3 regions of the Streptomyces sp. NPDC053076 genome follow, and region 2 is predicted to be linked to each of the others. Evidence: riboswitches for the same ligand, from Rfam matches in the RefSeq annotation. Region 2 holds a riboswitch; each other region holds the start of a gene.
The links. Region 2 has a riboswitch for S-adenosylmethionine ahead of ACIGYR_RS11715 (aminotransferase class V-fold PLP-dependent enzyme). Riboswitches for the same ligand answer to the same signal wherever they lie in the genome.

Region 1: it holds a riboswitch for S-adenosylmethionine, as region 2 does, so the genes downstream of both, ACIGYR_RS03375 (amino acid ABC transporter permease) here and ACIGYR_RS11715 (aminotransferase class V-fold PLP-dependent enzyme) in region 2, are expected to answer to the same signal.
Region 3: it holds a riboswitch for S-adenosylmethionine, as region 2 does, so the genes downstream of both, thrC (threonine synthase) here and ACIGYR_RS11715 (aminotransferase class V-fold PLP-dependent enzyme) in region 2, are expected to answer to the same signal.

The regions. Positions count from the first base shown of each region.
Region 1 covers NZ_JBITZL010000001.1:830,167-839,911, forward strand. Annotated here, with positions in the region: gene ACIGYR_RS03345 (dihydrodipicolinate synthase family protein) at 1-721, opposite strand, end outside; gene ACIGYR_RS03350 (NAD(P)/FAD-dependent oxidoreductase) at 810-2,333, opposite strand; gene ACIGYR_RS03355 ((2Fe-2S)-binding protein) at 2,326-2,628, opposite strand; gene ACIGYR_RS03360 (NAD(P)/FAD-dependent oxidoreductase) at 2,625-3,785, opposite strand; gene ACIGYR_RS03365 (putative leader peptide) at 3,974-4,096, shown strand; gene ACIGYR_RS03370 (glutathione S-transferase C-terminal domain-containing protein) at 4,176-5,063, shown strand; SAM riboswitch class IV at 5,142-5,252, shown strand; gene ACIGYR_RS03375 (amino acid ABC transporter permease) at 5,600-6,583, shown strand; gene ACIGYR_RS03380 (transporter substrate-binding domain-containing protein) at 6,687-7,706, shown strand; gene ACIGYR_RS03385 (LLM class flavin-dependent oxidoreductase) at 7,879-9,084, shown strand; gene ACIGYR_RS03390 (NtaA/DmoA family FMN-dependent monooxygenase) at 9,105-9,745, shown strand, end outside.
Region 2 covers NZ_JBITZL010000002.1:988,847-998,591, reverse strand. Annotated here, with positions in the region: gene ACIGYR_RS11730 (rhomboid family intramembrane serine protease) at 1-494, shown strand, start outside; gene ACIGYR_RS11725 (Lrp/AsnC family transcriptional regulator) at 491-772, shown strand; gene ACIGYR_RS11720 (PQQ-binding-like beta-propeller repeat protein) at 769-3,309, opposite strand; gene ACIGYR_RS11715 (aminotransferase class V-fold PLP-dependent enzyme) at 3,729-5,105, opposite strand; SAM riboswitch class IV at 5,235-5,351, opposite strand; gene trpD (anthranilate phosphoribosyltransferase) at 5,426-6,490, opposite strand; gene ACIGYR_RS11705 (cytochrome bc complex cytochrome b subunit) at 6,612-8,270, opposite strand; gene ACIGYR_RS11700 (Rieske 2Fe-2S domain-containing protein) at 8,267-9,325, opposite strand; gene ACIGYR_RS11695 (c-type cytochrome) at 9,322-9,745, opposite strand, start outside.
Region 3 covers NZ_JBITZL010000009.1:181,750-191,494, forward strand. Annotated here, with positions in the region: gene ACIGYR_RS31655 (hypothetical protein) at 1-360, shown strand, start outside; gene ACIGYR_RS31660 (NADH:flavin oxidoreductase) at 401-1,528, opposite strand; gene ACIGYR_RS31665 (hypothetical protein) at 1,683-2,000, shown strand; gene groL (chaperonin GroEL) at 2,104-3,726, opposite strand; gene ACIGYR_RS31675 (cold-shock protein) at 4,024-4,227, opposite strand; gene ACIGYR_RS31680 (MoaD/ThiS family protein) at 4,658-4,933, opposite strand; gene thrC (threonine synthase) at 4,930-6,213, opposite strand; SAM riboswitch class I at 6,231-6,387, opposite strand; gene ACIGYR_RS31690 (glucosyl-3-phosphoglycerate synthase) at 6,547-7,518, shown strand; gene ACIGYR_RS31695 (trehalose-6-phosphate synthase) at 7,593-9,032, shown strand; gene otsB (trehalose-phosphatase) at 9,153-9,745, opposite strand, start outside.

The DNA of each region.
Region 1 (9,745 bases), on a different contig from region 2:
GCAGTCGCCGGTACAGGGGGAGCGCGGTGCCGAGGTCACCGGCCGTCGCGGCGCGGTACAGCTCCGCCGAGGCACGGGGCAGCGCGTTGGGGTATCCGGCCACCCAGCCCTTGGCACCGGCCACCGCCAGTTCCAGCAGTACGTCATCGGCGCCGACCAACAGATCGAGTTCCGGAGCGAGTTCGGCAATCCGGTAGGCGCGGCGGACATCACCGGAGAACTCCTTGACGGCGTGCACGAGCCCCTCGCCGTGCAGATGGGCGAGGAGTTCGGGCACCAGGTCCACCTTGGTGTCGATCGGGTTGTTGTACGCGACCACCGGCAGGCCCGACTTCGCGACCTCGGCGTAGTGGGCGAGGACGGACCGCTCGTCGGCGCGGTAGGCGTTGGGCGGCAGCAGCATCACCGACGCGCAGCCCGCCTCGCCCGCCTGCTCCGCCCAGCGGCGGGCCTCCGCGGCGCCGTACGCGGCGACACCCGGCATCACGCGCTGCCCGCCGACAGCGGCCACGGCGGTCTCCACCACCCGGGCGCGCTCCTCGGGGGTGAGTACCTGGTACTCACCGAGCGAGCCGTTCGGTACGACGCCGTCGCAGCCGTTCGCGACGAGCCAGGCGCAGTGCTCGGCGTAGCGGTCGTGGTCGACCGAGAGGTCGTCACGGAGCGGGAGGGCGGTGGCGACGAGGAGGCCACGCCAGGGACGGTTCTCGAGGTGCGTCATGGGCGATCCCTCACGGGTAGAGTGTGACATATTACTGACGGCCGGTGAGCTGGAGGTGGGACGCGACCCCGGGGATCCACTCCCGGGTTCAGTCGGCTTCCGGCAGGTCGACGTGCGCTTCGGGCAGGCCGACGTTCGCTTCATGGGGGCCGACGTCCGATTCGGCCGGGCCGGCGTCCGTGCCCGGGGGACCGGCGTCCGTCTCGGGCAGGCCGGCGTCCGTGTCCGGCAGGCCGGCCAGGACGCCGAGCGGTACCGGCCGGGCGAACGGCCTCCGGCCGGCGGTGAGCGGGCAACCGGTCAGGCCCGCCACCGCGGGCGCGCACATCCGGCCCTGGCACCAGCCCATCCCGGCCCGGGACAGGAGTTTCACGGTGCGCAGGTCCCCGGCGCCGAGCGGGTCCACGGCACCGCGCACCTCGCCGGCGGTGACCTCCTCGCAGCGGCACACCACGGTGTCGTCCGGCACCCGGCCCGCCCAGCCCGCCGGCGGCTCGTACACCGCGTCGAGAACCGCGGCGAACTCCCGCAGCCGGGTCCTGGCCCGGGCGGCGGTGGCCCAGTGGCGTGGGTCGGGTGCGCTGCCGTGCAGCCGGGCGGCGGCCGAGCGCCCGGCGATGTGCCCCTCGGCGAGCGCGAGCGCCGCACCGCCGACGCCGGTGGCCTCCCCGGCGGCCCAGACGCCGGACACGTCGGTGCGCTGCTCGTCGTCGACCCGTACGGCGGTGCCGGACAGGGTGCAGCCGAGGCTCTCGGCGAGGTCGGTGTGCGGCAGCATGCCGTGGCCCACGGCGAGGGTGTCGCAGCGGATCCGGCGGCCGCCGCCCGGTCGCAGGCGTCCCTCCCGGTCGAGCGCGGCCACCGTGACCGCCTCCAGCCGGTCGGTGCCGTGCGCCGCCACGACGGTGTGCCGGGTCAGGGTGCGCACACCGTGTCGCAGCAACCGGGCCGCGTATCCGGCGCCTTCGGCGAGTTTGCCCGGCTGGAGCGCCAGCGCGGGCGCCCGGCGCAGCAGCGTGGCGGGGTCGGCGGACTCGACCAGGGCGGCGACCTGTGCACCGGCCGCGGCGAGCCCCGTCGCCACCGGCAGCAGCAGCGGCCCGCTCCCGGCGACCACGGCCGTCCGCCCGGGCAGCACCAGGCCGCCCTTGAGCATGGCCTGCGCGCCGCCCGCCGTGACGACCCCCGGCAGGGTCCAGCCCGGGAAGGGCAGCACCCGTTCGTACCCGCCGGTGGCGAGCAGCACGGCGTCTGCCCGGACGGTGGCGCTCTCCTCCTGGGCGGGCCCGCGCAGGGCGTGCACGCCGAACGTTCCGGAGCCCGGGTCCCGGGTCACGCACCAGACATGATGAGCGGTCAGGTGGGTGAGGCGGCCGGCCGCGCGATGCCGGTCGAGGCCGGTCCGCAGCCGTTCCCAGGTGCGCCACTGGTGGTGCAGTGCCTGGGGCCGCAGCGCGCCGAGGGCGGCGGCAGGCTGCCGGTAGAACTGGCCGCCCGCCTGGTCGGCGGCGTCGACGAGGGTGACCTGGACGCCTCGTGCGGCTGCCGCCAGGGCCGCGGCGAGGCCGGCCGGGCCCGCGCCGACGACGGCGAGGCGCGGTCGCTCAGTCATCGTCCCGGCCCGTCCCCTCCTGCGTGCGGATCACGTCACCGGGGCGCACCGGCACCAGGCAAGCCCGTTGGTTCGGGGCGCCGTTGACGGTCACCAGGCAGTCGAAGCACACCCCGATGCCGCAGAACACCCCGCGGGGCCGGCCGGCGCCCCGGGTGCTGCGCCATGCCGTCACGCCCGCCGCCCAGAGCGCCGCCGCCACCGTCTGGCCCGGCAGCACCTCGAGGGGACGGCCGTCGAAGGTGACGGTGCGGGCCGCGCCCGGCCGGGCCCGGGTCAACTCCATCGGATTCACCGTTCGTCGCCTCCATCGGTGTCGAACCGCTCCGGCCGGAACGGCGTGGGGTCCAGCTCCGGTGTCTTCCCGGTGAGCGCCTGCGCGATCAACTGCCCGGTGCCGGGGGCGAGTCCGATGCCCGCCCCCTCGTGCCCGCAGGCGTGGAACAGGCCGGGCGCCCGCGGGTCGGCGCCGATCGCCGGCAGGTGGTCGGGCAGATACGGCCGGAAGCCCGCGTACGCGCGCAGCGCGCGGACCCGCTCCAGGAACGGGAACAGCCCGATCGCCCCGGCGGCGAGCGCCCGTACGGCGGGCAGCGAGAGCGAGCGGTCGAAGCCCACCCGCTCCCGGGTGGCGCCGACCAGCACCGGTCCCGCGGCCGTGCCCTCCACGACCGGCGAGGTGCGCAAAGCGGCCGAGTCGCTGGCCACGTCGGCCACATAGTCCGCGGCGTACACCTTGTGCCGGACCATCCGCGGCAACGGCTCGGTGACCAGGACGAAGCCGCGCCGGGGGAGTACCGGCAGCCGGACGCCGGCGAGTGCCGCCAGGTCACCGCCCCAGGTGCCGGCCGCGTTCACCACCGCCGGCGCGTGGATGTCGCCCCGGTCGGTGCGTACGCCGTACACCGTGCCGTCCGCCGCACGCAGTACGCCCGTCACGGTGTGGCCCATGTGCAGCGGGGCCCCGGAGGCGCAAAGCAGCCGGGCGGCGGCGAGCGCGGGCATGACCTGGGCGTCCTGCGGATAGTGCACTCCGCCCGCCATGCCCGGTGCCAAGTGCGGTTCCAGGCAGGGCAGCCGGTCCGCGTCGACCGGTACGGCCAGGACGCCGGCCCCGCGCTGGCCCGCGGCGAAGTCCCGCAGCGCGGCCAGGGTGGCGGGGGTGGAGGCGACCACGAGACCGCCCTTGGGCTCGTACTCGATCGCGGTGCCCAGCTCATCGGCCAGACCGGCCCACAACCGGGCCGACAACAAGGCGAGTTCCAGCTCCGGTCCGGGTTCCTTGTCGGAGACGAGCAGGTTGCCCTCGCCCGCCCCGGTGGTGCCGCCCGCCACCGGGCCCCGGTCCACCACCCTCACGTCGAGGCCGGTCCGGGCGGCGTACAGCGCACAGGCCGCACCCACCATCCCGGCTCCGACGACCACGACATCGCAGGTCAGTCGCTTCGCCACGGGCAGTACTATGTCACATGTTTCTCTCGCTGAGGAGACCCCGCGCGGTTCCGGGAGGACCCGTCGCGCGCCTGGTTGCACCGTCCCTGCGGCCGGCCCGGAGTCCCAGGCGTGGACGCCCCCTTGACGTCGTACGGAGCCGGATCGACACTCCAGGGAAGGGAATCCTAGTGAACAGGTAGGGAATCATGACGCGCCTCGGAACGGGCACCGGCCCCACGCGCCGGACGCCGTTGCGCGCACCCCTGCTCACCTCCCGCCGCCACATCGACCTCCAGCGCGTCTGCAGCGCGATCAGCCGCAGCCGCTGAAGCGGGCCCCGCGCCCTCCTTCGACCGGCCACGACCGCGCCGGATCACCCGTCCGCACGCCCACACCCCGGGGAGACGCATGTCCAGCACTCCGCTCGCCGCCGTCCCGTCCGCCCGCCGTCCCGTCCCCGTCTTCCGGGGCCGGATCGGCCGGGACGCGCGCAGCGGCCACTACGCGGTGCCGCACCGCTACCGGCTCCACCTGTCGACCGCGTGCCCCGACGGACTGCGCCTCGCCGTCGGCCACAGCCTGCTCGGCCTGGACGGCCACTGTCCGGTCGTCCTCCTGCCCGCCACACCGGACTGTCCCGGCGGTGGCCACGCGGCGCTGCGCCCGCTGTACGAGGCGAGCGCCCACCACTACACCGGCCCGGCGCTCGCGCCCGTCCTCAGCGACGACTGGTCCGGACGCATCGTCAGCACCCATGCCCCCGACATCCTGTGCGACCTGGACCAGTTCCGGCACGGCGGCCACGCCCGCCTGTATCCCGGCGGCCTCCAGTCCGTGATCGAGGCGGTCCGGCGGATGTGCGCCGAGGGCATCGAGGAGGCCGCCCAGCGCGCCGGCCGGGCCGGTGCCGACCCGGCCGAGCGGGCCGCCGCGCTCGATGTGCTGCTGGACACCCTGGGCCGGCTGGAGCGGCGGCTGAGCGGGGAGGAGTACCTGGCCGACGACCGGCTCACGGCCGCCGACATCGAGCTGTGGGTGTCCCTGGTGCAGCTCGACACCGTCCACCGCTGCCATCTCGACGCCGCCGCCGTCCACCGCATCGCCGGCCACCGCGCGCTGTGGGCCTACGCCCGCCGGCTGGCCGGGCACCCCGCCTTCGGCCGCCATCTCGACCTCGACGGCATCAACCGCCGCCACCACGGTCGCTGCCAGGGGCTGGAGGCCGCCGGAGCCGCTGTCCAGATCCTGGACTGGGCGCGCCATGCCGCGGACGCCTCGGACACTTCCCGCAGGTGAGAGCGGTCCTTCGAAGTCCGCTGGGCGGACGGCCGTTGACATTCGAACGGTCAACTGCCTTACTTACGGCTCAAGAACGGTCATGAGTGTCAGCGACAGGCCCTGGCTCGCTGACCGGCAACCCTCGCATCGCGGTGGGGTGCCCCAGGTGACGACCGGACCGGACGACGTTCTCGGTAAGCGCGAGCCCCCCAGGGGGCCGGACAGTGACAGGTGACGCCATGGACGCAGCTCCCAGGACGGCCGCGAGCCGCCCCCAGGGCCGCGTACCGTCGCACGCCGGTCGGCTCGTCACCGACCGCGCCGTCGATCTGCTCCGCGTGAACAGCGCACTGTGTACCGCGCCGGGCTCTGCCCGCCGCCAGGGCTGACCTCTCCGCTCAGCCCCGCGTTCCCGCCGCGCACCCTCCGCCCGGTGTGCCGTTGTCCGCCCAGCCCCCGGTTCCGCGCCGGTCCGTGCGCCGCCTCACAGCGCCGTCCTGGCCCACGTCCGCTCGTTCGCGGCCCCGGGGTGTCCGACTCCGCCGGAGCCCCTCATGAGTGAACCCGCAGGCGCCGCCGTCTCCCTCGCCGACGCGCCCCCACCGACCGGCACAGTGGCAAAATCAGAGTCCGCTGCCCGAGTGCGGCCGGTGCGTCGACCCGGTCGGTGGATCACCACCGCCGTCGTCCTCGTGCTCGTCGCGCAGATCCTGCACGGACTGGTCACGAACCCCTTCTACCAGTGGGGCCGCTTCGGCTACTGGTTCCTGCGCCCGGCCGTTCTCGACGGCCTCCTCGTCACCCTCGAGGTCACCGCGCTCAGCGCCGTCCTCGGGCTCGTCGGCGGCGTCCTGCTGGCACTCGGCCGGCTCTCCAGGAGCCCGGTACTGCGCGCGGTCAGCTGGACCTACACCTGGCTGTTCCGCTCCGTCCCGCTGATCGTGGTGCTGATCTTCCTCTACAACTTCAGCGCCCTCTACCGGACGTTGAGCCTCGGCGTGCCGTTCGGACCGGCCTTCGTCAGTTTCGACGAGTCCAAGCTGGCCACCGACACGGCGATCGCCGTCGTCGGCCTCAGCCTCAACGAGGCGGCGTACGCGGCCGAGGTGGTCCGCGGCGGCATACTCTCCGTCGACCAGGGGCAGCACGAGGCGGCAGCCGCCCTCGGCCTGCCCCGAGCCCGCCAGTTCCGCAGGATCGTCCTCCCGCAGGCCCTGAGGTCCATCACGCCCAACTACGTCAACCAGCTGATCGGCCTGATCAAGAGCACGTCCCTGGTGTTCTACGTGTCCCTGCTCGACCTGTTCGGCACGGTCCAGTCGATGGGCAACACCTACCCCGGTGACATCGTGCCCCTGCTGCTGGTCGCCACCGTCTGGTACCTGATCCTCACCAGCGCCGTGTCCGTCGTCCAGTTCTACGTCGAGCGGTACTACGCCCGGGGTGCCACCCGCGCCCTGCCGCCGACCCCGCTGCAGAAGGCCCGGGCCGGGCTGACCGAGCTGCGGGCCCGGCTGCGCAGGGAAGCCGCCGTATGACCACGAGCCGGCCCCGGTGCCCGGCCCCGCACCCGGCGAAGTGATGCGACCGTCCGCCCGTTGCCCCGTCCACAGTGAAACTCCCCGAACGACAAGGACAGCCATGCCCAGCCAGTTCTCCCGGCGCAGCCTGATACGCGGCCTCACCGCGGCGACCGTGACCCTCTCCCTCGCCGGCGGGCTCGCCGCCTGCGGAGGAGACAGCGACGCCGCCACCACCACCGGTCCGGCCGGCACGGTGACCGTGGGACGGCAGTCCAACGGGGCCGCGCGGGAGACCGAGCTGAAGGTCTCCGAAGTCAAGTCCATCAGCGCCCGACTGCCCGCCTCCGTCCGCAGGAGCGGCAAGCTCGTCATCGGCGTCGGTGCCCTGCCCTCGGGATCCGCGCCGCTGAACTTCGTCGGCAGCGACCAGCACACCCTCACCGGCTCCGAGCCCGACCTCGGCCGCCTGGTGGCCGCGGTCCTCGGCCTCGAACCCGAGATCCGGAACTCCACCTGGGAGAACCTCTTCGTCGGCCTCGACAGCGGCAAGGTCGACGTCGCCTTCTCCAACGTCACCGACACCGAGGAACGCAAGAAGAAGTACGATTTCGCCTCCTACCGCAAGGACAATCTGGCCTTCGAGGTGCTGAAGAAGAGCACCTGGAACTTCGACGGCGACTACGAGAACCTCGCCGGCCGGACGGTCTCCGTGGGCTCCGGCACCAACCAGGAGAAGATCCTGCTGGTGTGGAAAGCCAAGCTGGCCAAGGAGGGCAAGAAACTCACCGTCAAGTACTTCCCGGACCAGAACGCCATCAACCTGGCGCTGAACAGCGGAAAGATCGACGCCTTCTTCGGCCCCAACCCCGGGGTCGCCTACCGTGCCCGGCAGACCGCGCACACGCCTGCCCCCACCCGCAGCGCGGGCAGCTTCTCCGGCGCCGGCGCGACGCTCCAGGGCCTGATCGCCGCCACCGCCAAGAAGGACAGCGGGCTCGCCGGACCCCTCGCGGACGCCGTCAACTACCTGATCGGGCACGGGCAGTACGCCAAGTGGCTCGCCGCCTACAACCTCTCCGACGAGGCCGTGGCCACATCGAAGATCAACCCGCCCGGTCTGCCACTGGACAACTCCTGACCTGCTGTCCGAGCCGGCCGGGTTCACTCTGCGTCCTGCCCGGCCCCGCCCCGGCCCAGGTCACCTCCTGCCGCGCCCGCCGCCGGCCGACGCCGCCTGACCCGGCGGTCGCCCGCTCCCGCGAGCCGGTGTTCCTCGTACTCCTCGTACGGACCTCAAGGAAGGCACCGACGTGTCACCGACCCCCTCCGCACACCTGCATCTCGCCGTCGCCCTGGACGGCACCGGCTGGCACCCCGCGTCCTGGCGCGAACCGGTCGCCCGCCCCCGGGACCTGTTCACCGCCGGCTACTGGGCCGACCTGATCACCGAGGCCGAACGCGGCCTGCTCGACTTCGTCACCCTCGAGGACGGCCTCGGCCCCCAGTCCTCCCTGCCCCTGGCACCCGACGAGCGCACCGACCAGGTCCGCGGCCGGCTCGACGCGGTCCTCATCGCCTCCCGCGTCGCCCCGCTCACCCGGCACATAGGTCTGATCCCGACCGTGGTGACCACGCACACCGAGCCGTTCCACATCTCCAAGGCGATCGCCACCCTCGACCACATCAGCGCCGGCCGCGCGGGCGTACGCGTCCGGATCTCCGCCCGCACCGACGAGGCCGCGCACTTCGGCCGCCGCACCATCCGACCGATCGACTCCTTCGACGGCCCGGCCGCGCGGGAACTGCTCGCCGAGCTGTTCGACGAGGCCGCCGACCACGTGGAAGTCGTACGCCGGCTCTGGGACAGCTGGGAGGACGACGCCGAGATCCGGGACGCGGCCACCGGCCGCTTCATCGACCGGCACAAGCTGCACTACATCGACTTCGAAGGACGCTTCTTCAGCGTCAAGGGCCCCTCCATCACCCCCCGGCCGCCCCAGGGCCAGCCCCTGGTCACCGCCCTCGCGCACCGGACCGTCCCCTACCGGCTCGTGGCCCGCCAGGCCGACGTCGGCTACGTCACCCCGCACGACGCGGCACAGGCCCGCGCGATCGTCGCCGAGATCCGCGCCGAGCAGGAGGCGGCGGGCCGCGCCGACGAGACCCTCCACGTCTTCGGTGACCTCGTCGTCCTCCTCGACGACAGCCATGACGAGGCGGAGGCCCGCCGCGGCCGGCTCGACACGCTCGCCGGCGCGCCGTACACCAGCGACGCCCGGATCTTCGCCGGTACGGCCGCCCAACTCGCCGACCTGCTGGAGGAACTGGCGGCCGGCGGGCTGACCGGCTTCCGGCTGCGGCCCGCCGTCGCCGGCCACGACCTGCCCCGGATCACCCGGGACCTGGTGCCCGAGCTGCGGCGGCGCCGCCGCTTCCGGGACACCTACGAGTCCGGCACCCTGCGCGGCCTCCTCGGCCTCACCCGCCCCGCCAACCGCTACACCGCCGCCGTCTGAGCCAGGAGGACCGCACCACCATGAGCAAGCCGCTGAAGCAGATCCACCTGGCCGCCCACTTCCCCGGCGTCAACAACACCACCGTCTGGAGCGACCCGGCCGCCGGCAGCCACATCGAGTTCAGCTCCTTCGCACACTTCGCCCGGACCGCCGAACGCGCCAAGTTCGACTTCCTGTTCCTCGCCGAGGGGCTCCGGCTGCGCGAACAGGGCGGCGCCATCTACGACCTGGACGTGGTCGGCCGCCCCGACACCTTCACCGTGCTGGCCGCGCTGGCCGCCGTCACCGACCGGCTCGGCCTGACCGGAACCATCAACTCCACGTTCAACGAGCCGTACGAGGTGGCCCGCCAGTTCGCCAGCCTCGACCACCTCTCCGGCGGCCGGTCCGCGTGGAACGTCGTCACCTCCTGGGACGCCTTCACCGGCGAGAACTTCCGGCGCGGCGGCTTCCTGCCACAGGACGAGCGCTACTCCCGCGCCAAGGAGTTCCTCACCACCGCGCACGAACTGTTCGACTCCTGGCGCGGCGACGAGATACTCGCCGACCAGGCCACCGGCACCTTCCTCCGGGACGCCAAGGCCGGCGCCTTCGTCCACCAAGGGCACCACTTCGACATCCACGGCCGGTTCGACGTCCCCCGCTCCCCGCAGGGCCGCCC
Region 2 (9,745 bases):
TCCTCTTCGTCTTCGGGGCGATGACCGAGGAACGGATGGGCCGGGTGGAGTTCACCCTGTTCTACGTCGGCTGCGGCTATCTCGCCCTGCTGGGCTACGCGGCGGCCAACGCCACCTCCGGGCAGTCGCTGGTCGGTGCCTCCGGGGCGATCTCGGCGGTCCTCGGAGCGTTCCTCTTCCTGTTCCCCCGCGCGCGCGTGACCAGTCTTCTGCCGTTCCTGTTCTTCCTGCCGCTGCGCTTCCCGGCCTGGGTCGTGCTGCCGTTCTGGGCGGCCCTGCAATGGCTGGCGGCGGGGCGCGCCTCCGACGGGCCCGGGGTGGCCTATCTGGCCCACCTGGTGGGCTTCGGGCTGGGCTTCGGCTACGCGTGGGTGCGCTACGGGAGGTTGACGGGCCCGAGGGGCCGCCTCGGCAGGGCGCTGGTGGGCGGCGGGCGGGCGACTAGAGTGAAACCCGCCCCAGCTCCGGTCACCGAGGGAGAGAAACAACCGTGATCACCGCGATCGTCCTGATCAAGACCAGCGTGGACCGGATCCCCGAGATCGCGGAGCAGATCGCCGCGCTGGAGGGCATCACCGAGGTCTTCTCGGTCACCGGCACCTACGACCTGATCGCCATGGTCCGGGTCCGGCAGCACGAGGACCTCGCCGAGGTCATCCCCGGCCGCATCAGCAAGATCCCCGGCGTGGAGGCCACCGACACCCACGTCGCGTTCCGCACCTACTCCCAGCACGACCTGGAAGCCGCGTTCGCGATCGGCCTGGACAACTAGCCGCCCAGATCGACAGCCGCGATTCCGGTGCCCGAGGGGACATAGAGGCGGTTGCCGCGGACGAGCGGGGTGTGCTGGTCGTCGCCCGCGTCCCGGCCGAGAGCCTCGCTCCAGCGCTTCCTGCCGTTCAGGTCCAGGGCCCAGACCCGGTCGGCCGCACGCGCGTACACCGTGTCGCCGGCCACCACCGCGCGGGGCTCGCCCGTGAGGTCGTACGACCAGGCCCGGGAGCCGTCGGCCGCCCGGACTGCGTACACCGTCTGCGACTCCGTGCCGACGGCCAGCGCCCGGGTGCCCGCGGTCAGGGGCCCGGTGTCGGCCTCCCGGCGCCACAGGCGCCGGCCGTCCGTGACCCGGAAGCCCTGGCGCGTGCCGGCGGCGTCCGCGAGCAGGGTGCCGCCCGCGAGGGCGACCGCCGTGACATCGGTGCCCGCCGACACCTGCCACTTCCGCGACCCGTCCCGCGCGTCCAGCGCCAGCAGGGTGTCGCCGTAGCTGCCCGTGCAGACCACCTCGCCCGAGACGAGGGGGGTACCGGTGGGTCCGGCCGGGGTCCTGGCGGTCCACCGCTCGCGACCGTCGCCGTCGTAGCGGCGCAGCCCGCCCGTGTCCGTGCCGCCGACGGAGACCAGCACGCCGGAGCCGAGCGGCACCGGGACGGCGTACCGCCGGTCGCCGAGGGTGCGGGTCCACAACGGGCTGCCCGACGGGCTGACCGCGGTCAGCCGGCGCACGTCGTCGGCGTGGAAGCCCACCACGCAGTAGACGGCGTCCCGGGTGACCACGGGGGTGGAGACGTCGTCGCCGAGGCGGACCTTCCAGCGCCCCGAGCCGTCCCGGTTGAGGGCGTGCAGGACGCCGCCGGAGGTGCCGGCGTAGACGACGGAACCGTCCGGGGAGAGCGCGCAGCAGGCGCCGTCCAGGCCGCCGATGCCGCCGAGGTCGTACTGCCAGCGCAGCACGGCGGACCGGGCGGCGGCCGGGACCGCCGTCATGTCGGGGTCCGAGGGGTCGGGCGCCCGGTAGCCGCCGCTCATGCCCTGGCTCTCGGCGGTGAAGCCCCACTTCAGCAGCCAGCCGCCTCCCGCCAGCCCGCCGACGACGGCTCCACCCGCGAGGGTCGCGAGGAGACGGCGGCGGCCGGGGGCGACGGAGCCCGGACGACGGACGGGAACCGTGGGACCGGTGGGCGCCGCGGCCGGCACCGGGACGGTGCCGGAGACGGGACTCGCGTGCACCCCGGACGCGGGCGCCGGCGCGGGCGCGGACACGCGCGCGGACTCGGGCGCGGACACGGGCTCGGGCGCGGACACGGGCGCGGGCGCGGACACGGGCGCGGGCGCGGACACGGGCTCGGGCGCGGACACGGGCTCGGGCGCGGACACGGGCTCGGGCGCGGACACGGGCGCGGACTCGGGCGCGGGCTTGGATACGGGCGCGGGCGTCCCGGAGCCCGTCACCGAAGCGGGCGCCCCGGACGCCGTCGCGGACGCGGAAGCGGGCGTCTTGGGCGTACCGAAGGCCGTCACCGAAGCGGGCGCCGCGGACGCCGCGGACGTCTCGGGCGCGGCCACGGGGGCGGGAGCCGCGGACGTCCCGGAGGGAGGCGTGGGGGCGAGGGTCGCGGGGGCCAGGTACTCCACGCCGCTGGGACGGTCGTCGGGGACCGGGCGCGGGCGGGTCGCGGGGCCGTACCAGCCCGGGCGGACGCCGGTGCGCAGGGTGTCCGGGGTGAATCCGGCGCTCGCCACGATCTCCGCCGGCTCCGGACGCTCCAGCGGGTCCTCGCGCAGGCAGGCGGTCACCAGCGGCCGGATCCCCTCCGGCACGCCGGACAGGTCGAAGTCGCGGGTGAGGATGCGCAGCAGGACCACCGAGTCCTGGCCCTCGCCGAACGGTTCCCGGCCGGCCGCCGCGTAGGCGAGGACCGCACCGAGGGAGAAGACATCGCTCGGCGGTCCGACCTGGCCGCCGTTGCGGATCTGCTCCGGCGAGACGTAGCCGACCGAGCCGACGACCGCGCCGGTGCGGGTCAGCGCGGTGGCCTCCAGGGCCCGGACGATCCCGAAGTCGATGACCCGGGGCCCGTCCGGGCCCAGCAGGATGTTCGACGGCTTCAGATCGCGGTGTACCAGGCCCTTGGCGTGGATCGCGGTCAGCGCCTCGCCGAGCGCGGCGGCGAGGATCCGCACCGCGGGACCGGGCAGCGCGCCGTGGTCGAGGACGGCGTCCCGCAGATTCGGGCCCGCGACGAACTCCGTTGCCATCCAGGGCCGTTCGGCCTCGGTGTCGGCGTCCACGACCCGCGCGGTGTACGTGTCCGCGCCGCCGACGGTCTGCGCGGCACGGACCTCGTGGCGGAAGCGGGCCCGGAAAGTGCGGTCCTCGGCGTGCTCGGTCCGCACCACCTTCACCGCGAGGCGTAGCCCGCCCCGGGACCGGGCGAGGTAGACCTCGCCCATGCCGCCCGCGCCGAGTCTGTGCGTGACTTCGTACGGGCCGATGTGGCGCGGGTCGGCTGCGCGCAGCGATCGCACTCCGTGCTCCCCCCGGTCTGGCTGCTGGCAGAGGGAGTGTATGGGGCGCCGGCGGCCCGGTGGACGTCGCCCGGCCGTTCGCCGCGTGCGGCGCCACGGCGGGCACGGGCCGTCGCGTGCCACGGCGGGTACGGGTCCGTCACGACGCCGCGGCCACTGCGGGTCCATCACGACGCCACGGCCACTGCGGGTCCACCACCACGCCACGGCCGCCGCGGGCCCGTCACGACGCCACGGCCACTGCGGGTCCACCACCATGCCACGGCCGCCGCGGGCCCGTCACGGCGCCACGGCCGCTGCGGGTCCACCACCACGCCACGGCCGCTGCGGGTCCGTCGCGGTTGCTCGCGCTCACGCGGCGGAGCCGCATGTCGGCACAGCACCGCGCCCCTTGCGGTCGGCCGTCCGTGCAGTCGGCTTCAGACCGCCGGGACGCAGCGGCCCTCCTCCGTGCGGTACTGCCACTTGGCGCCGTCCCGGACCAGTTCCCTGACGGCCTTCACGAACCGCTCGACGTGCTCGTCCGGGGTGCCCGCGCCGAAGCTCACACGGATGGCGTTGAGGGACTTCTCCCCCGGCGCCGCCTCGGGGGCGCCGCACTCGCCCTGGGTCTGCGGGTCGGTGCCGAGCAGCGTGCGGACCAGCGGGTGGGCGCAGAACAGGCCGTCGCGAACGCCGATGCCGTACTCGGCGGAGAGCGCGGCGGCGAAGTGGGAGCTGTTCCAGCCGTCGACGACGAAGGAGATGACACCGACGCGCGGGGCGTCGTCGCCGAAGAGGGAGAGGATCCGCACCTCGGGCACCTCGGCGAGGCCCTCCCGGACCGTGCGGACGAGGTGCTGCTCGCGGGCGACGAGGGCGTCCCAGCCGGCCTCGGTGAGCGCCTTGCAGGCCGAGGCGATGGAGTAGGCGCCGATGACGTTCGGGGAGCCGGCCTCGTGGCGGGCGGCGCTCTCGTGCCACTCCACGTCCACGCCGCCGTCCTGCCGCCGGGTGACCTTGCGGCTGGCGCCGCCGCCCGCGAGGTACGGTTCGGCCGCCTGGAGCCAGTCGGCGCGGCCCGCGAGGACACCGGAGCCGAAGGGGGCGTACAGCTTGTGGCCGGAGAAGGCGACCCAGTCGACGTCCAGGCCGGCGATGTCGACGGGGTGGTGCGGGGCCAGCTGGGCGGCGTCCAGGACGATCCGGGCGCCGTGGGCGTGCGCGGCGGCGGCCAGTTCCCGCACCGGCCACAGCTCGCCGGTGACGTTGGAGGCGCCGGTGACGCAGACCAGGGCCGGGCCGTGGCCCCCTTCAAGGGACACCGTGCGGTCGGCGAGGGCCCGCTCCAGAGTCTCGACGGCCTGCCGGGGGGTGCGCGGGGCGTTGAGGTAGGTGACGTTCGCGTCCTGCCAGGGCAGCAGGGAGGCGTGGTGCTCGGTCTCGAAGACGAAGACCTGGCAGCCGGCCGGGAGCGCGCGGGCCAGCAGGTTGAGGGAGTCGGTGGTCGAGCGGGTGAAGACCACCTGGTCGGCCGGCCGGCAGCCGAGGAACTCGGCGACCGTCCTGCGGGCGTTCTCGAACAGGTCGGTGGAGAGCTGGGAGAGGTAGCCGGCACCGCGGTGGACACTGCCGTAGTACGGGGCGTACGCGGCGACGTCGTCCCAGACGCGCTGGAGGGCGGGGGCGCTGGCCGCGTAGTCGAGCGCCGCGTAGCCGACTTCGCCTCCGGTGACCAACGGGACGGTGACATCTCGCCCCAGAACGGGCAGAGGGGTGCAAACGGACTGGTCGATGGCAGCGGTGGAGACGGACATGGCGGAACTCCCGTGACAGGAAAGCGAAGAAGAGAGAAAGGGGTGTGCGGAGGCGGGGCTCTGCGGCCCTAACGCATTCGCATGCTCACGGAAGACTCCTCGACGACCAGGATCCCCGGGTTCGCGAGGGATCCGCGCTTGCCGTGGACCTTGCTGTCCACGGCCTGGTCTTCACCCGGGGCACCCCGCCACGGACGGAGGGTTGCCGGACAGTCGGCCGGGGCCTCATGACTGTCACTCATGACCTGGTACAGGAAAGTACGCGAAATGATCGTCGTCCCGCAACCGGTGTCCGGATCGCGGGACGACTCCCGGTGAGGTCACGCGTTGCTGGCGGCCACCCAGCGCTCCAGCGAGCGCTTGGCCGCGCCCGAGTCGATCGACTCCGCCGCCTGCGCCATGCCCGCGCGGATCTGCTCGGCGAACGGCGCGTCCGCCGGCCGCAGCGCCACCAGCGCCGCCGCCGAGTTCAGCAGTACGGCGTCCCGTACGGCCCCCCGCTCGCCGTCGAGCAGCCGGCGGGCGACCTCCGCGTTGTAGGAGGCGTCGGCGCCGCGCAGGGCCTCCACGGGGACGAGGTCGATACCGGCGTCCCGCGGGTCGAAGCTCTCCTCCGTGACCTTGCCGTCGCGGACCACCCACACCCGGGAGGGAGCGGTGACGGTCAGCTCGTCCAGGCCGTCGTCGCCCCGGAAGACCAGGGAGGAGTTGCCGCGCTCGGCGAGGACACCGGCCACGATCGGCGCCATGCGGGGGTCGGCCACACCGACGGCCTGCGACCGCACCTGGGCCGGGTTGGTCAGCGGACCGAGCACGTTGAACGTGGTCCGGATGCCCAACTGGGAGCGTGCCGGGGCGACATGGCGCAGGGACGGGTGGAACCGCACCGCGAAGCAGATGGTGATGCCGGCTTCCTCGGCGACCTCGGCGACCCGCCGCGGGGTCAGGTTCAGGTTGATTCCCAGCTTCTCCAGGACGTCGGAGGAGCCGGAGGCGGAGGACGCGGCGCGGTTGCCGTGCTTGACGACCTTCGCGCCCGTGCCCGCGACGACGATGGAGGACATGGTGGAGATGTTCACCGTCTTGGCGCCGTCACCGCCGGTGCCGACGATGTCGACGGCCGGGCCGGGCACCTCGATCACATTGGCGTGCGCGTACATCGTCCGCACGAGTCCGGTGATCTCCTCGACCGTCTCGCCCTTGGCCCGCAGCGCCACCATGAACGCGGCGATCTGCGCGTCGGTCGCCTCCCCGCGCATGATCAGGTCCATCGCCCAGGCGGTGTCGTCGGCGGACAGGTTCCGGCCGTCCAGCAGGCCGTTCAGCAGGACGGGCCAGGAGCGGCCCGCCGCGGTGTCGCCTCCAGCGGGGGTCACAGCGCTCATCAGCCGCTCCTTGTAGACAGTGCTGAAACGTCGTACACCACCCTATCCAGCCCGAGGCAGGACGAAGGGCCCCGTCCGGGGTGCGGACGGGGCCCTTCAGCGTGGCGTGGCGACGCGGGGATCAGTGGTGGCCGTGGCCGCTCGTGATCTCCTTGTACTCCTCGACGGTCGGCTTCGGGATCTGGCTGTCCTCGCCGTAGTAGCTGTTGGACAGCTTGGCCCGCAGCTTCTGCGAGGCCGGCACCTTGCGCTCGACACCGTTCTCGTCGACCGTGGGGCCGATCTCGGCCGGCTCGTACTGGTGGTGGGCCGTGAGAGTGTGCAGCTGCTCCTGGCTGAGCGGCTCGTGCACCTCGATGAACTCACCGTGCGGCAGGCGCTTGATGATGCCGGTCTCCCGACCGTGCAGCACCTTGTCGCGGTCGCGGCGCTGGAGACCCAGGCAGATCCGCTTGGTCACGATGAACGCGATGACCGGTCCGGCGAAGAAGAAGATCCGGACGAACCAGGTGACGGCGTTGATCGACAGGTTGAAGTGCGTGGCCCACAGGTCGTTGCCACCGCCGACCAGGGTGATCATGTAGATCGTCACCCAGGCGACACCGAACGCGGTACGGGTCGGGGCGTTGCGCGGGCGGTCCAGGATGTGGTGCTCGCGCTTGTCGCCGGTGACCCAGGACTCGATGAACGGGTAGACCGCGATCACTGCCAGGACCAGCGGGAAGAGCACCAGCGGGATGAACACGCCCAGGACGAGCGTGTGGCCCCAGAAGTTGATCTCCCAGCCCGGCATGAAGCGGATCAGACCCTCGGCGAAGCCCATGTACCAGTCGGGCTGGGCGCCGGTGGACACCTGGTCCGGACGGTAGGGGCCCATGGCCCAGATCGGGTTGATCTGGGCGACCGCCGCGATGGCCGCGATGACACCGAAGACCAGGAAGAAGAAGCCTCCGGCCTTCGCCATGTACACCGGCAGCAGCGGCATGCCGACGACGTTCTTCTCGGTCTTTCCGGGACCCGCGTACTGCGTGTGCTTGTGGTAGAAGACCAGGATCAGGTGCGCCACCATCAGGCCGAGCATGATGCCCGGCAGCAGCAGGATGTGGATCGAGTAGAACCGGGCGACGAAGTCGTGGCCGGGGAACTCTCCGCCGAACAGGAAGAACGACAGGTACGTGCCGACGATCGGCACGGACAGGATCGCGCCCTCCATGAAGCGGACACCGGTGCCCGAGAGCAGGTCGTCCGGGAGCGAGTAACCGGTGAAGCCGGTGAACATGCCGAGGACGAACAGCAGGAAGCCGAACAGCCAGTTGATCTCACGCGGCTTGCGGAACGCGCCGGTGAAGAACACGCGCATCATGTGCACGAACATGCCGGCGAGGAAGATCAGCGCGGCCCAGTGGTGGATCTGCCGGATGAGCAGACCACCGCGCACGTCGAAGGAGATGTGCAGGGTCGAGTTGAACGCCTCGGACATCAGCTGTCCCTGAAGCGGGATGTAGCTGCCGTGGTACTCCACCTCGTTCATCGACGGGTGGAAGAACAGCGTCAGATACACACCCGTCAGGATGATGATGATGAAGCTGTACAGGCACACTTCGCCCAACATGAACGACCAGTGGTCGGGGAAGATCTTACGCATGTTGGCCTTGGCCAGGGAGTAGATCCCGAGCCGGCCGTCGGCCCAGTCGGCGACGCGCTCGCCGGCCGGTGCCTTCCCGCGAGAGCGGCCCGCCGCGCCGGCGGATGAAGGCGTTTCGTTCGATGCAGTACTCATCCGCGCTCCCAGAATGCAGGACCGACGGGCTCCTCGAAGTCGCCGAGCGCCTGGAGGTAACCCTCACTGTCCACACCGATGCGCAGCTGCGGCAGGGCGTGGCCGGCGGGGCCGAAGATCACTCGGGCGCCGTCGGAGAGGTCGAAGGTGGACTGGTGGCACGGGCACAGCACGTGGTGCGTCTGCTGCTCGTACAGCGAGATCGGGCAGCCGACGTGGGTGCAGATCTTGGAGAAGGCGACGATGCCCTCGTGCGACCAGTCGAGCTCGCGCTTGTCCTTGATGTTGCCCGGCTGAAGCCGGACGATCATCAGGGCCGCCTTGGCGATCTCCGTCTGGAACTCCTCGGACTTCTCCTCCAGGCCGTCGGGCTTGGCGAAGGTGAGAGAGCCGACGGCGACGTCCTCGGGACGCAGCGGCTCGTTCGTGTTCATGTTGACCAGGCGCTTGCCCTTGGCCCACATCGTGTGCCGGAGCTTGGTACCGGGCGCCGGGCCGAGGCCGCCGAGCAGCATGACACCGGAGAGCGGCACCAGGGCCAGCGCGCCGAACATCGTGTTGCGGATCAGCTTGCGGCGGCCGATCGCCGACTCCTTGGCGCCCTGGCGGAAGTCCGCGTGCACCTTCGCCCGGACGTCCGCGGGAGCCTCGATCGGGTGACGCTTGTCGGCGACCTCGACGTCGGACATCAGGGTGCGGGCCCAGTGGACCGCACCCGCGCCGATGCAGAACAGCGCCACACCGAGGGTGAGACCCAGCGTGAAGTTCATCGCGCTGAGGTGACCGATCGGGAAGACGAAGATCGCCTTGTCGTTCGGGATCACCAGGTACGCGACGATGAAGGCGATGGTGGCCAGCATCGACACCGTGAACAGCAGGGCGACCATGCGCTCGGACCGCCTGGCGGCCCGCTCGTCGACGTCCTGGATCCGGTGCTCGTGCGGCGGCAGCCCCGGGTCGGCGAACGGGTTCTCCTCGTCCGCGATCCCTACCGCGCCGTGTGCGTGGTCCTGCTCAGCGGGCAGGTTCTCTTCTGGAATGTCTTGGCTACTCATGACTTCTTGGCCTTTGCGGTCCGAGCGGCGACCCAGACGGCGACCGCGATCAGCGCGCCAAGGCCGAAGATCCAGGCGAACAGACCCTCACTGACCGGCCCAAGGCCGCCCAGCTCCAGGCCGCCGGGGTTCTCCGTCTTGCTGCCGTTGACCGCGTTCAGGTACGCGATGATGTCCTTCTTGTTCTTCTCCGACATCGTGGTGTCGGGGAAGGACGGCATGTTCTGCGGGCCCGTCTGCATGGCCTCGTAGATGTGCTTCGGAGCGACACCCTCAAGGCTCGGCGCGTACTTGCCCTTGGTCAGGGCGCCGCCCTTGCCGGTGAAGTTGTGGCACTGCGCGCAGTTGGTGCGGAACAGCTCACCGCCCGCGGCGATGTCCGCGCCCTCCGGGCCGTACTGCTGTTCGGTCGGCACGCTC
Region 3 (9,745 bases), on a different contig from region 2:
CCCGACCGGTGCCTGTTGTGCGAGACCCGGCGCCGGGCCGCGCGCCGGTCGGAGTTCCAGGGCAACAGGCCCCGCCCGGACGAGCCGGTCCCCACCGCGCCCTCCCGGTACGGCGTCCGCGGCGACCGCCCGCAGCCCCAGCAGCGATGGCTGCCGGAGCTGTGGAACGGACAGGAGTGGCAGCTGTGCGGTACACCCCGCCGGGACCGGCACGAGGCGGAGGCGTATCTCGCGGCCCAGCGCCGCGGTTCCCGGCCCGCCATGGCGTACCGGCTCGTCCACGAGTTCACGGACTACGAGGTGCTGCGGGTGTGGGGGACGCCGGTGCGGGTCGACATCGAGCCCATGGGCAACCTCTAGCGCCCGGCCGCCGGCCGGCCGGGCGCGGGGGAAGGCCCGGTCAGCTCAGGCTCTTCAGCGCCGCCGCGTCGTACGGCTTCAGCTCGTCGAAGCGGTCGGAGAGGACCTTGGCCGCCCACTCGGGGTCCTGGAGCAGCGCCCGGCCGATGGCCACCATGTCGAACTCGTCGGCCTCCAGGCGGTCCAGGAGGTTCTCGATGCCCTTGACCGGGGAGCCCTCGCCCTGGAAGGCGTTGATGAAGTCGCCGTCCAGGCCGACCGAGCCCACGGTGATGACCTGCTTGCCGGTGAGCTTCTTCGTCCAGCCGGCCAGGTTCAGGTCGGATCCCTCGAACTCGGGGAGCCAGTAGCGGCGGGTGGAGGCGTGGAAGACGTCGACGCCGGCCGCCGCGAGCGGGGTGAGGAGGGCCTCCAGCTCCTCGGGGGTCTCGGCGAGGCGGGCGGTGTAGTCCTGCTGCTTCCACTGCGAGTAGCGGAAGATGACCGGGAACTCGGGGGACACCGCCTCGCGGACCGCGGCGATGATCTCCGCCGCGAACCGGGTGCGGGCCACCGGGTCGCCGCCGTACGCGTCGGTACGGCGGTTGGTGCCCTCCCACAGGAACTGGTCGAGCAGGTAGCCGTGGGCGCCGTGGATCTCCACGCCGTCGAAGCCGATGCGCTCGGCGTCGGCCGCGGCCTGGGCGAACGCGCCGATGACGGCGTCCAGGTCCGCCTGCGTCATGATCTTGCCGGTCGGCTCGGCGCCCGCGGTGACCAGACCGGAGGGGCCGACGGCCGGGGCGTCGGCGAAGGGCGGCTCGCCCTGCTTGCGAACCATGCCGATGTGCCACAGCTGCGGGACGATCGTGCCCCCGGCCGCGTGCACGTCCTCGGCGACCTTCGCCCAGCCCGCCAGCTGCTCCTCGCCGTGGAACCGCGGTACGCGGTCGCTCTGGCCCGCCGACTCATGCCCCACGTAGGTGCCCTCGGTGACGAGCAGGCCGACGCCGGCGGCGGCCCGGCGCGCGTAGTACGAGCGCACGTCCTCGCCGGGGATGCCGCCCGGGGAGAACATGCGGGTCATCGGCGCCATCACGATCCGGTTCGGGACGGTCAGGCCGTTCAGCGCGATCGGGCGGGAGAGGAGACGGGCCGCCCGGGAGACGGGGGGCGTGGTGACGGTCATGTGGGGGCTCCTCGCGAATGACGGGGTTACCAGCTGGTATGTGCGTGCGCATTGTTGCAACTCCTTAAGTAATGCCGGTGAGCGGCCCCCGCATTCCCCCTCCCGGGCGGGTGGCGTGTGACTCCCGACATATGGCGAGCCGACCGGCAACCGGGTGAATCGACCGGGCCCCCCGTTCCTCACCGCCTGGCACTACGACGCCACGCGGCGCACGGTGACCGACCAGGTCGCGCCGCCCGCCACCGGCTCGGACACCCGGCCCATGGCAGCCGTGTCGCGCACGAGCGCGCCGATCGTCCTCGCCTACCACGACATCAACCCGCACCCCGCCAACGGCCGGACCTCGCTGACGGCCCGCGCCACCACCAAGCCGGTGTCGGCGCGCACCAGCGGCGGCGTGTCGCTGGCCGTCCGCGACGAGGCGGAGGATCTCGCCCGGCCGCGGTTCACCGCCCTGCGCATCGCCCCCTGAGCGAGCACGCACCGGAACACGGGAACGCCCGAGGGCGGTACCTCCAGCCGGAAGCTGGGGGTACCGCCCTCGGTCCGTAGGACGGGTGATCGACCGGGGTCGATCAGAAGTCCATGTCACCGCCCGGCATGCCGCCGCCGGCCGGCGCGGCGGCCTTCTCCGGCTTGTCGGCGATGACGGCCTCGGTGGTGAGGAACAGCGCGGCGATGGAGGCGGCGTTCTGCAGCGCGGAACGGGTCACCTTCGCCGGGTCGATGATGCCCTCGGCGACCAGGTCGACGTACTCACCGGTCGCGGCGTTCAGGCCGTGGCCCGGGGTCAGGTTGCGCACCTTCTCCACCACGACACCGCCCTCGAGGCCGGCGTTGACGGCGATCTGCTTCAGCGGGGCCTCCAGGGCGATGCGCACGGCGTTGGCGCCGGTCGCCTCGTCACCCTCCAGCTCCAGCTTCTCGAAGACCTGGGAAGCCTGGAGCAGGGCCACGCCACCACCGGCGACGATGCCCTCCTCGACGGCGGCCTTCGCATTGCGGACGGCGTCCTCGATGCGGTGCTTGCGCTCCTTGAGCTCCACCTCGGTGGCGGCACCGGCCTTGATGACCGCGACACCGCCGGCGAGCTTCGCCAGGCGCTCCTGCAGCTTCTCGCGGTCGTAGTCGGAGTCGCTGTTCTCGATCTCGGCGCGGATCTGGTTCACGCGGCCGCCCACCTGCTCCGAGGAGCCGGCGCCGTCGACGATGGTGGTCTCGTCCTTGGTGATGACGACCTTGCGGGCGCGGCCCAGGAGGTCCAGGGTCGCGTTCTCCAGCTTGAGGCCGACCTCCTCGGAGATGACCTCGCCGCCCGTGAGGATGGCGATGTCGCCGAGCATGGCCTTGCGGCGGTCACCGAAGCCCGGGGCCTTGACGGCGACGGACTTGAAGGTGCCGCGGATCTTGTTGACGACCAGGGTCGACAGGGCCTCGCCCTCGACGTCCTCGGCGATGATCAGCAGCGGCTTGCCCGACTGCATGACCTTCTCCAGCAGCGGGAGCAGGTCCTTGACCGAGGAGATCTTGGAGTTGGCGATCAGGATGTACGGGTCGTCGAGCGACGCCTCCATCCGCTCCATGTCGGTGGCGAAGTACGCCGAGATGTAGCCCTTGTCGAAGCGCATACCCTCGGTGAGCTCCAGCTCCAGACCGAAGGTCTGGGACTCCTCGACGGTGATGACGCCTTCCTTGCCGACCTTGTCCATCGCCTCGGCGATCAGCTCGCCGATCTGGGTGTCGGCGGCGGAGATGGACGCGGTGGAGGCGATCTGCTCCTTGGTCTCGACGTCCTTCGCCTGCTCCAGCAGGGCGGCGGAGACGGCCTCGACGGCCTTCTCGATACCGCGCTTCAGAGCCATCGGGTTGGCACCGGCGGCGACGTTGCGCAGGCCCTCCTTGACCAGGGCCTGGGCGAGCACGGTCGCGGTGGTCGTACCGTCACCGGCGACGTCGTCCGTCTTCTTGGCGACTTCCTTGACCAGCTCGGCGCCGATCTTCTCGTACGGGTCCTCGAGCTCGATCTCCTTGGCGATGGAGACACCATCGTTGGTGATCGTGGGGGCGCCCCACTTCTTCTCGAGGACGACGTTGCGGCCCTTGGGGCCGAGCGTCACCTTCACGGCGTCCGCGAGCTGGTTCATGCCGCGCTCGAGGCCGCGCCGCGCCTCCTCGTCGAACGCGATGATCTTGGCCATGTGAAGTGGTCCCTCCAGGACTGGGGGTGATTCCTTCGGACCGCGCCCGCGCCCGCGACGGACGGCTCGCCGGCCGCGTGGTTCCTTGCCCCACCTGGCCTGCGGGCCTCACCGACCCGGTCCTTCGTTGTCACTCTCACCTTCAGAGTGCTAACGCAATGATTAGCACTCGGCATGGTCGAGTGCAAGCGCCTCACCCGGGAACGGGGCCGCCGTCAGCCACCCGCGAACACCGGACCGGGGACGGCGAAGGGCCCGCACCCTCTGCGAGGTGCGGGCCCTTCGGACAAGAAACGTTCAGGCGCTGAGGCGGACCATGTCGGCCTGCGGGCCCTTCTGGCCCTGCGAGATCTCGAACTCCACCCGCTGGCCCTCCTCCAGGGTGCGGTAGCCGTCCATCTGAATGGCGCTGTAGTGGACGAAGACGTCCGCACCACCGTCGACCGCGATGAAGCCGTACCCCTTCTCCGCGTTGAACCACTTGACGGTGCCCTGAGCCATGCCTAACTCCCCTATTACTGGCCCTTGCACAGATCCACACTTCGCGGACCCGGGTCAGACCTCACCCCCCATTGGCCGGGGGCGTGCGCCGGAACGCGTCGACCGCGGCTGAATGTATCTGTCCAACTGCCGTCTGCAACAGGTCAATCGGACGAGAATTCTGGACGCGCACGGTCCGGGAAGTGGGGAGAATTCACCCGACGTCAGGGCAAGTCGGGCCCCGCGAAAGGCACAAAAGCCGCAGATAACCCGCACACTTTGGCTACTTCTTGTCGGGCGGGCGGCATGATTCCAGGGCCCGCGACCCGAAGGTCACGACCGCGTTCCCCAACTCTACCGCGCTCAATCACGCAGAATTGCCCCCTCCGCTTCTCTCACGGAGGGGGCAATTCGATGTACAGCCGGTAACCGAGGTTACCGAAGGTAATAATCAGCCTCCGGCCACGGCCGGAATGATCGAGACACCGGCGCCCTCGGGGGTCGCCGTCTCCAGGCCCTGCTCGAAACGGACGTCGTCGTCGTTGACGTACACGTTCACGAAGCGGCGCAGCTTGCCCTGGTCGTCCAGGACCCGGGCGGCGATACCGGTGTGGTTCTTCTCCAGGTCGGCGATGACCTCGCCGAGGTTCGCGCCCTCGGCGGCGACCTCGGCCCGGCCGCCGGTGTAGGTGCGCAGGATGGTGGGGATGCGAACGGTCACGCTCATGCGAGGCCAGCCTCTCGGAAGGAGTCCAGGGTCGGGCGGATGGTGGCGGTGAGGCCGGTCCCGGCCACCGCGTCCAGGGTCTTCAGGCCGTCGCCGGTGTTGAGGACGACCGTGGTCTTCGCCGGGTCCAGCACGCCGTCCTTGAGCAGCTTGCGGGTGACGCCGACGGTCACCCCGCCCGCCGTCTCGGCGAAGATGCCCTCCGTGCGGGCCAGCAGCTTGATGGCGTCCACGACCTCCGCGTCCGTGACGTCCTCCACGGCACCGCCGGTGCGGCGCGCGATGTCCAGGACGTAGGGGCCGTCGGCCGGGTTGCCGATGGCCAGGGACTTGGCGATGGTGTTCGGCTTCTGCGGGCGCACCACGTCGTGCCCGGCCTTGAAGGCCGTGGACACCGGGGAGCAGCCCTCGGCCTGCGCGCCGAAGATCTTGTACGGCCTGTCCTCGACCAGTCCCAGTTTGATCAGCTCCTGGAGACCCTTGTCGATCTTCGTGAGCTGGGAGCCGGAGGCGATCGGGATCACGATCTGGTCAGGCAGCTGCCAGCCGAGCTGCTCGCAGATCTCGTACGCGAGGGTCTTGGAGCCCTCCGCGTAGTACGGGCGCAGGTTGACGTTGACGAAGCCCCAGCCCTCGCCGGCCGGGTCGCCGATCAGCTCGGAGCAGAAGCGGTTCACGTCGTCGTAGTTGCCCTCGATGCCGATGAGCTCACCGCCGTAGACGGCGGCCATGACGACCTTGCCCTGCTCCAGGTCGTGCGGGATGAACACGCACGAGCGGAAGCCGGCGCGGGCGGCGGCGGCGCCGACGGCACCGGCCAGGTTGCCCGTCGAGGAGCAGGAGAGCGTGGTGAAGCCGAAGGCGCGGGCGGCCTCCAGGGCCTGGGCGACCACCCGGTCCTTGAACGAGTGTGTGGGGTTGCCGGAGTCGTCCTTCACGTACAGGCCGCCGGTCACGCCCAGCTCGCGGGCGAGGTTGTCGGCCTTGACGAGCTTGGTCCAGCCCGGGTTGAGGTTGGGCTTCTCCGCGACGTCCGCCGGGACCGGCAGCAGGGGCGCGTACCGCCAGATGTTCGCGGGGCCCGCCTCGATGCGGCGGCGCAGTTCCTCGGTGTCGTGAGCGGAGAAGTCGTAGGCGATCTCCAGCGGGCCGAAACACTCTTCGCAGGCGAAGACCGGGCCGAGCGGCACCCGATGACCGCACTCGCGACAGCTCAGGGCGGCGGCGGGACCGAGGTCTACGGTGGAGTCACTGGTGCTTGCAACTGTCTGCACAGCCATGGAGGCGAGGCCCTTTCTCCTCATCTTCCTCACGACGCATCTCGCCGTGAGACGGATTTGGCACCTTCCCTAGCCGGGAGCCTCGCGGAGATGATCAGGAATGATCTACGAGAACCGGCTGGAGGGTTGCCGGGGCTTCATCGGGCCGTGTCCCTCTGCCCCTCTGGATGAGCGGTATTCGGTTGTGAACGCGCGCGACCCCCGACATGCGATGGTCATCGGCGTTGTTCAAGACTGTAACCGAAGGCCAGGACAGTTGAGATAGTCGTCCGAACCGCGAGATGGATCACACGGCCCACCCGTGTGGTCACGAACAGTGAGGAGCCGCAGACCGTGCTGGAAGAAGTCGAGCGCTGGCTGGCCACCCGCTCCTGGTCCGTGGCCGATCGCCCTCTCCACCGGATCCTGTCCGCCAAGCAGCGCACCGGCCAGACGATCAGCGTCGTGCTGCCCGCGCTCAACGAGGAGGAGACGGTCGGCGACATCGTCACCGCCATCCGTCACGACCTCGTGGAGCGGGCTCCGCTGGTCGACGAGATCGTCGTCGTGGACTCCGGATCCACCGACCGCACCTCCGAGGTCGCCGCCGCCGCGGGCGCCCGGGTCGTGCACCGCGACGAGATACTGCCCCGCCTCCCGGCCGTCCCCGGAAAGGGTGAAGTGCTGTGGCGCTCCCTGCTGGTCACCGGCGGGGACATCCTCTGTTTCATCGACGCCGATCTGAAGGAGTTCTCCTCCGACTTCGTCCTGGGGATCGTCGGCCCGCTGCTCACCGAGCCGGGCGTGGACCTGGTCAAGGCGATGTACGACCGTCCGCTCGCCGCCGGGTCCGGTCCGCTCGCCCCCGGCGGGACCGCCGGGCAGGGCGGCCGGGTCACCGAGCTGATGGCCCGCCCGCTGCTGAACATGCACTGGCCGCAGTTGGCCGGCTTCGTGCAGCCGCTGGGCGGCGAGTACGCGGCCCGTCGCTCCCTGCTGGAGCAGCTGCCCTTCCCCGTCGGCTACGGCGTGGAGCTGGGCATGCTGGTGGACGCGCTGCACCTGGTCGGCCTGGACGCGCTGGCCCAGGTGGACGTGGGGGTGCGCAAGCACCGCCACCAGGACGGCCAGGCCCTCGGCCGGATGGCCGCCGCCATCTACCGCACGGCCCAGCTCCGGCTGGCCCGCGGTCATCTGATCCGGCCCTCGCTGACCCAGTTCGAGCGGGGCGAGGACGGCTTCGAGCCGCGCACCTACTCGGTGGACACCGAGGAACGGCCGCCCATGGTGGAGATCGCGGAGTACGCCGACCGGAAGGTGGCGTGAACGGGCCGTATACGGTCGGCTTCCCGGCCGGAACGTACGTTTGAGCGTTTGCGGGCCGGGCTAGGTTGAGGCGTATGGCTTCCACCCGCGCTGCTGCCGAAAAAGCTCAGGTGCTGGTCGCGTCGAATCGCGGCCCGGTCTCCTATCAGGTACGCGAGGACGGCTCGCTGCACTCCAGGCGGGGCGGCGGCGGGCTGGTCTCGGGGCTGTCCGCCATCGGCTCGGACGCGGACTCGGTGTGGGTGTGCGCCGCGCTGGGTGACGGCGACCGGGCGGCCGTCCGGCGCGCGGACGGCGGGCTGCTGCCGGCCGGGGACACGGGCGGGCAGCGGGTGCGGATGCTCGACATCGACGCGGCCGTGCACGCCGAGGCGTACAACGGCATCGCCAACTCGGTGCTCTGGTTCGTCCACCACATGCTGTACCAGACCCCGCTGGAGCCGGTCTTCGACGCGGAGTTCCGGCGGCAGTGGGCGTCGTACGAGACCTACAACCGGGCGTTCGCCGAGGCGCTGGCCGAGGAGGCGGCCGAGGGTGCGGCGGTGCTGATCCAGGACTACCACCTGGCCCTGGCCCCCCGCATGCTTCGCCGGCTCCGCCCCGACCTGCGCATCGGCCACTTCTCGCACACCCCGTGGGCCCCGCCGGACTACTTCCGGCTGCTGCCCGACGACATCGCGGCCGAGCTGCTGACCGGCATCCTGGGCGCGGACCGGGCGGCCTTCCTCACCGAGCGGTGGGCGGGCGCGTTCCGGGACTGCTGTCACGCGGTGCTCGGACCCGGCATCCCCTCCGGCACCCGGATCGGGGTGCACGGGCTGGGCGCGGACGCGGACTTCCTGCGCGAGCGGGCGCACCAGGAGGACGTGGCCGAGCGGATGGCGGCGCTGCGGGAGGAGATCGGGGCGGACCGCAAGACCATCGTCCGGGTCGACCGCACGGAGCTGTCGAAGAACATCGTGCGCGGACTGCTGGCGTACCGGCAGCTGCTGGAGGACCACCCCGAGTGGCGTGAGCGGGTCGTCCACGTGGCGTTCGCCTACCCCTCCCGCCAGGACCTCGCCGTGTACCGCGAGTACACCGCCGAGGTGCAGCGGGTCGCGGACGAGATCAACCAGCACTACGGCACGCCGGGCTGGACGCCGGTGGTGCTGCACGTGAAGGACGACTTCGCGCGCTCTCTGGCCGCGTACCGGCTGGCCGACGTGGCGCTGGTGAACCCCATCCGGGACGGCATGAACCTGGTCGCCAAGGAGGTCCCGGTCGTCTCCGACGAGGGCTGCGCGCTGGTGCTGTCGCGCGAGGCCGGGGCGTACGAGGAACTGGGCGCGGACGCGTTCACGGTGAACCCGTACGACATCGGCGGGACGGCGGAGGCGCTGCACGAGGCGCTGAGCCTGCCGACGGAGGAGCGGGCGGCGCGCTGCAAGCGGCTGGCCGCCGCCGCGACCGCGCTGCCGCCGGCCCGGTGGTTCCTGGACCAGCTGGACGCGCTGACCGGCCAGCCGAGCTGACCGGCCGACCGAGCTGAGCGGCCGACCGGCGCGGCAGGATCGGACGAGCCGGGTGCGGGTACCGGTCAGCCGAGCCGCCGGCCGCCACGGCCGTTCGGACGAGCCGGGTGCGGGGGCCGGTCAGCCGAGATGAGCGGCCAGCCGGCGCAGCAGATCCACGACTCCCTCCGGGCCGTTCACCACCAGGTCGGCCCGTTCCGCCAGCTCGGTGACCTCGGTGCTGCCGCTGCAGACCAGCAGGCCGGGAGTGCCGTTCTTGCGGAGTTCCTCGATCGCGGTGAAGGCGGGGAGGTCGCCCAGGTCGTCGCCGGCGTAGACGACACAGCCGGCGCCGGTGGTGCGGGCGTGGTCGAGCAGGGCCACGCCCTTGTCCATGCCCGGCGGGCGCAGCTCCAGGACCATGCGGCCGGGTTCGACGATCAGGCCGTGCCGGGCGGCGAGGGCGGCGAGGGGGGCCCGCAGGGACTCGAACGTGGCCTGCGGGTCGGCGGCGCGGCGGGTGTGGACCGCGACGGCCCGGCCCTTCTCCTCGATCCACGTGCCCGCACCGGCGCCGGTACGCTCCAGCAGGCCCGGCAGCTCCGCGCGGACGGCGGCGACGCCGGGGTGCGGGGCGGGGGCGGTGACGGTGCGGGTGGCCGCGTCCCAGCGTTCGGCGCCGTAGTGCCCGAGGACGGTCAGGTGCTCCAGGCCGGGGACGCCGTCGAAGCCGC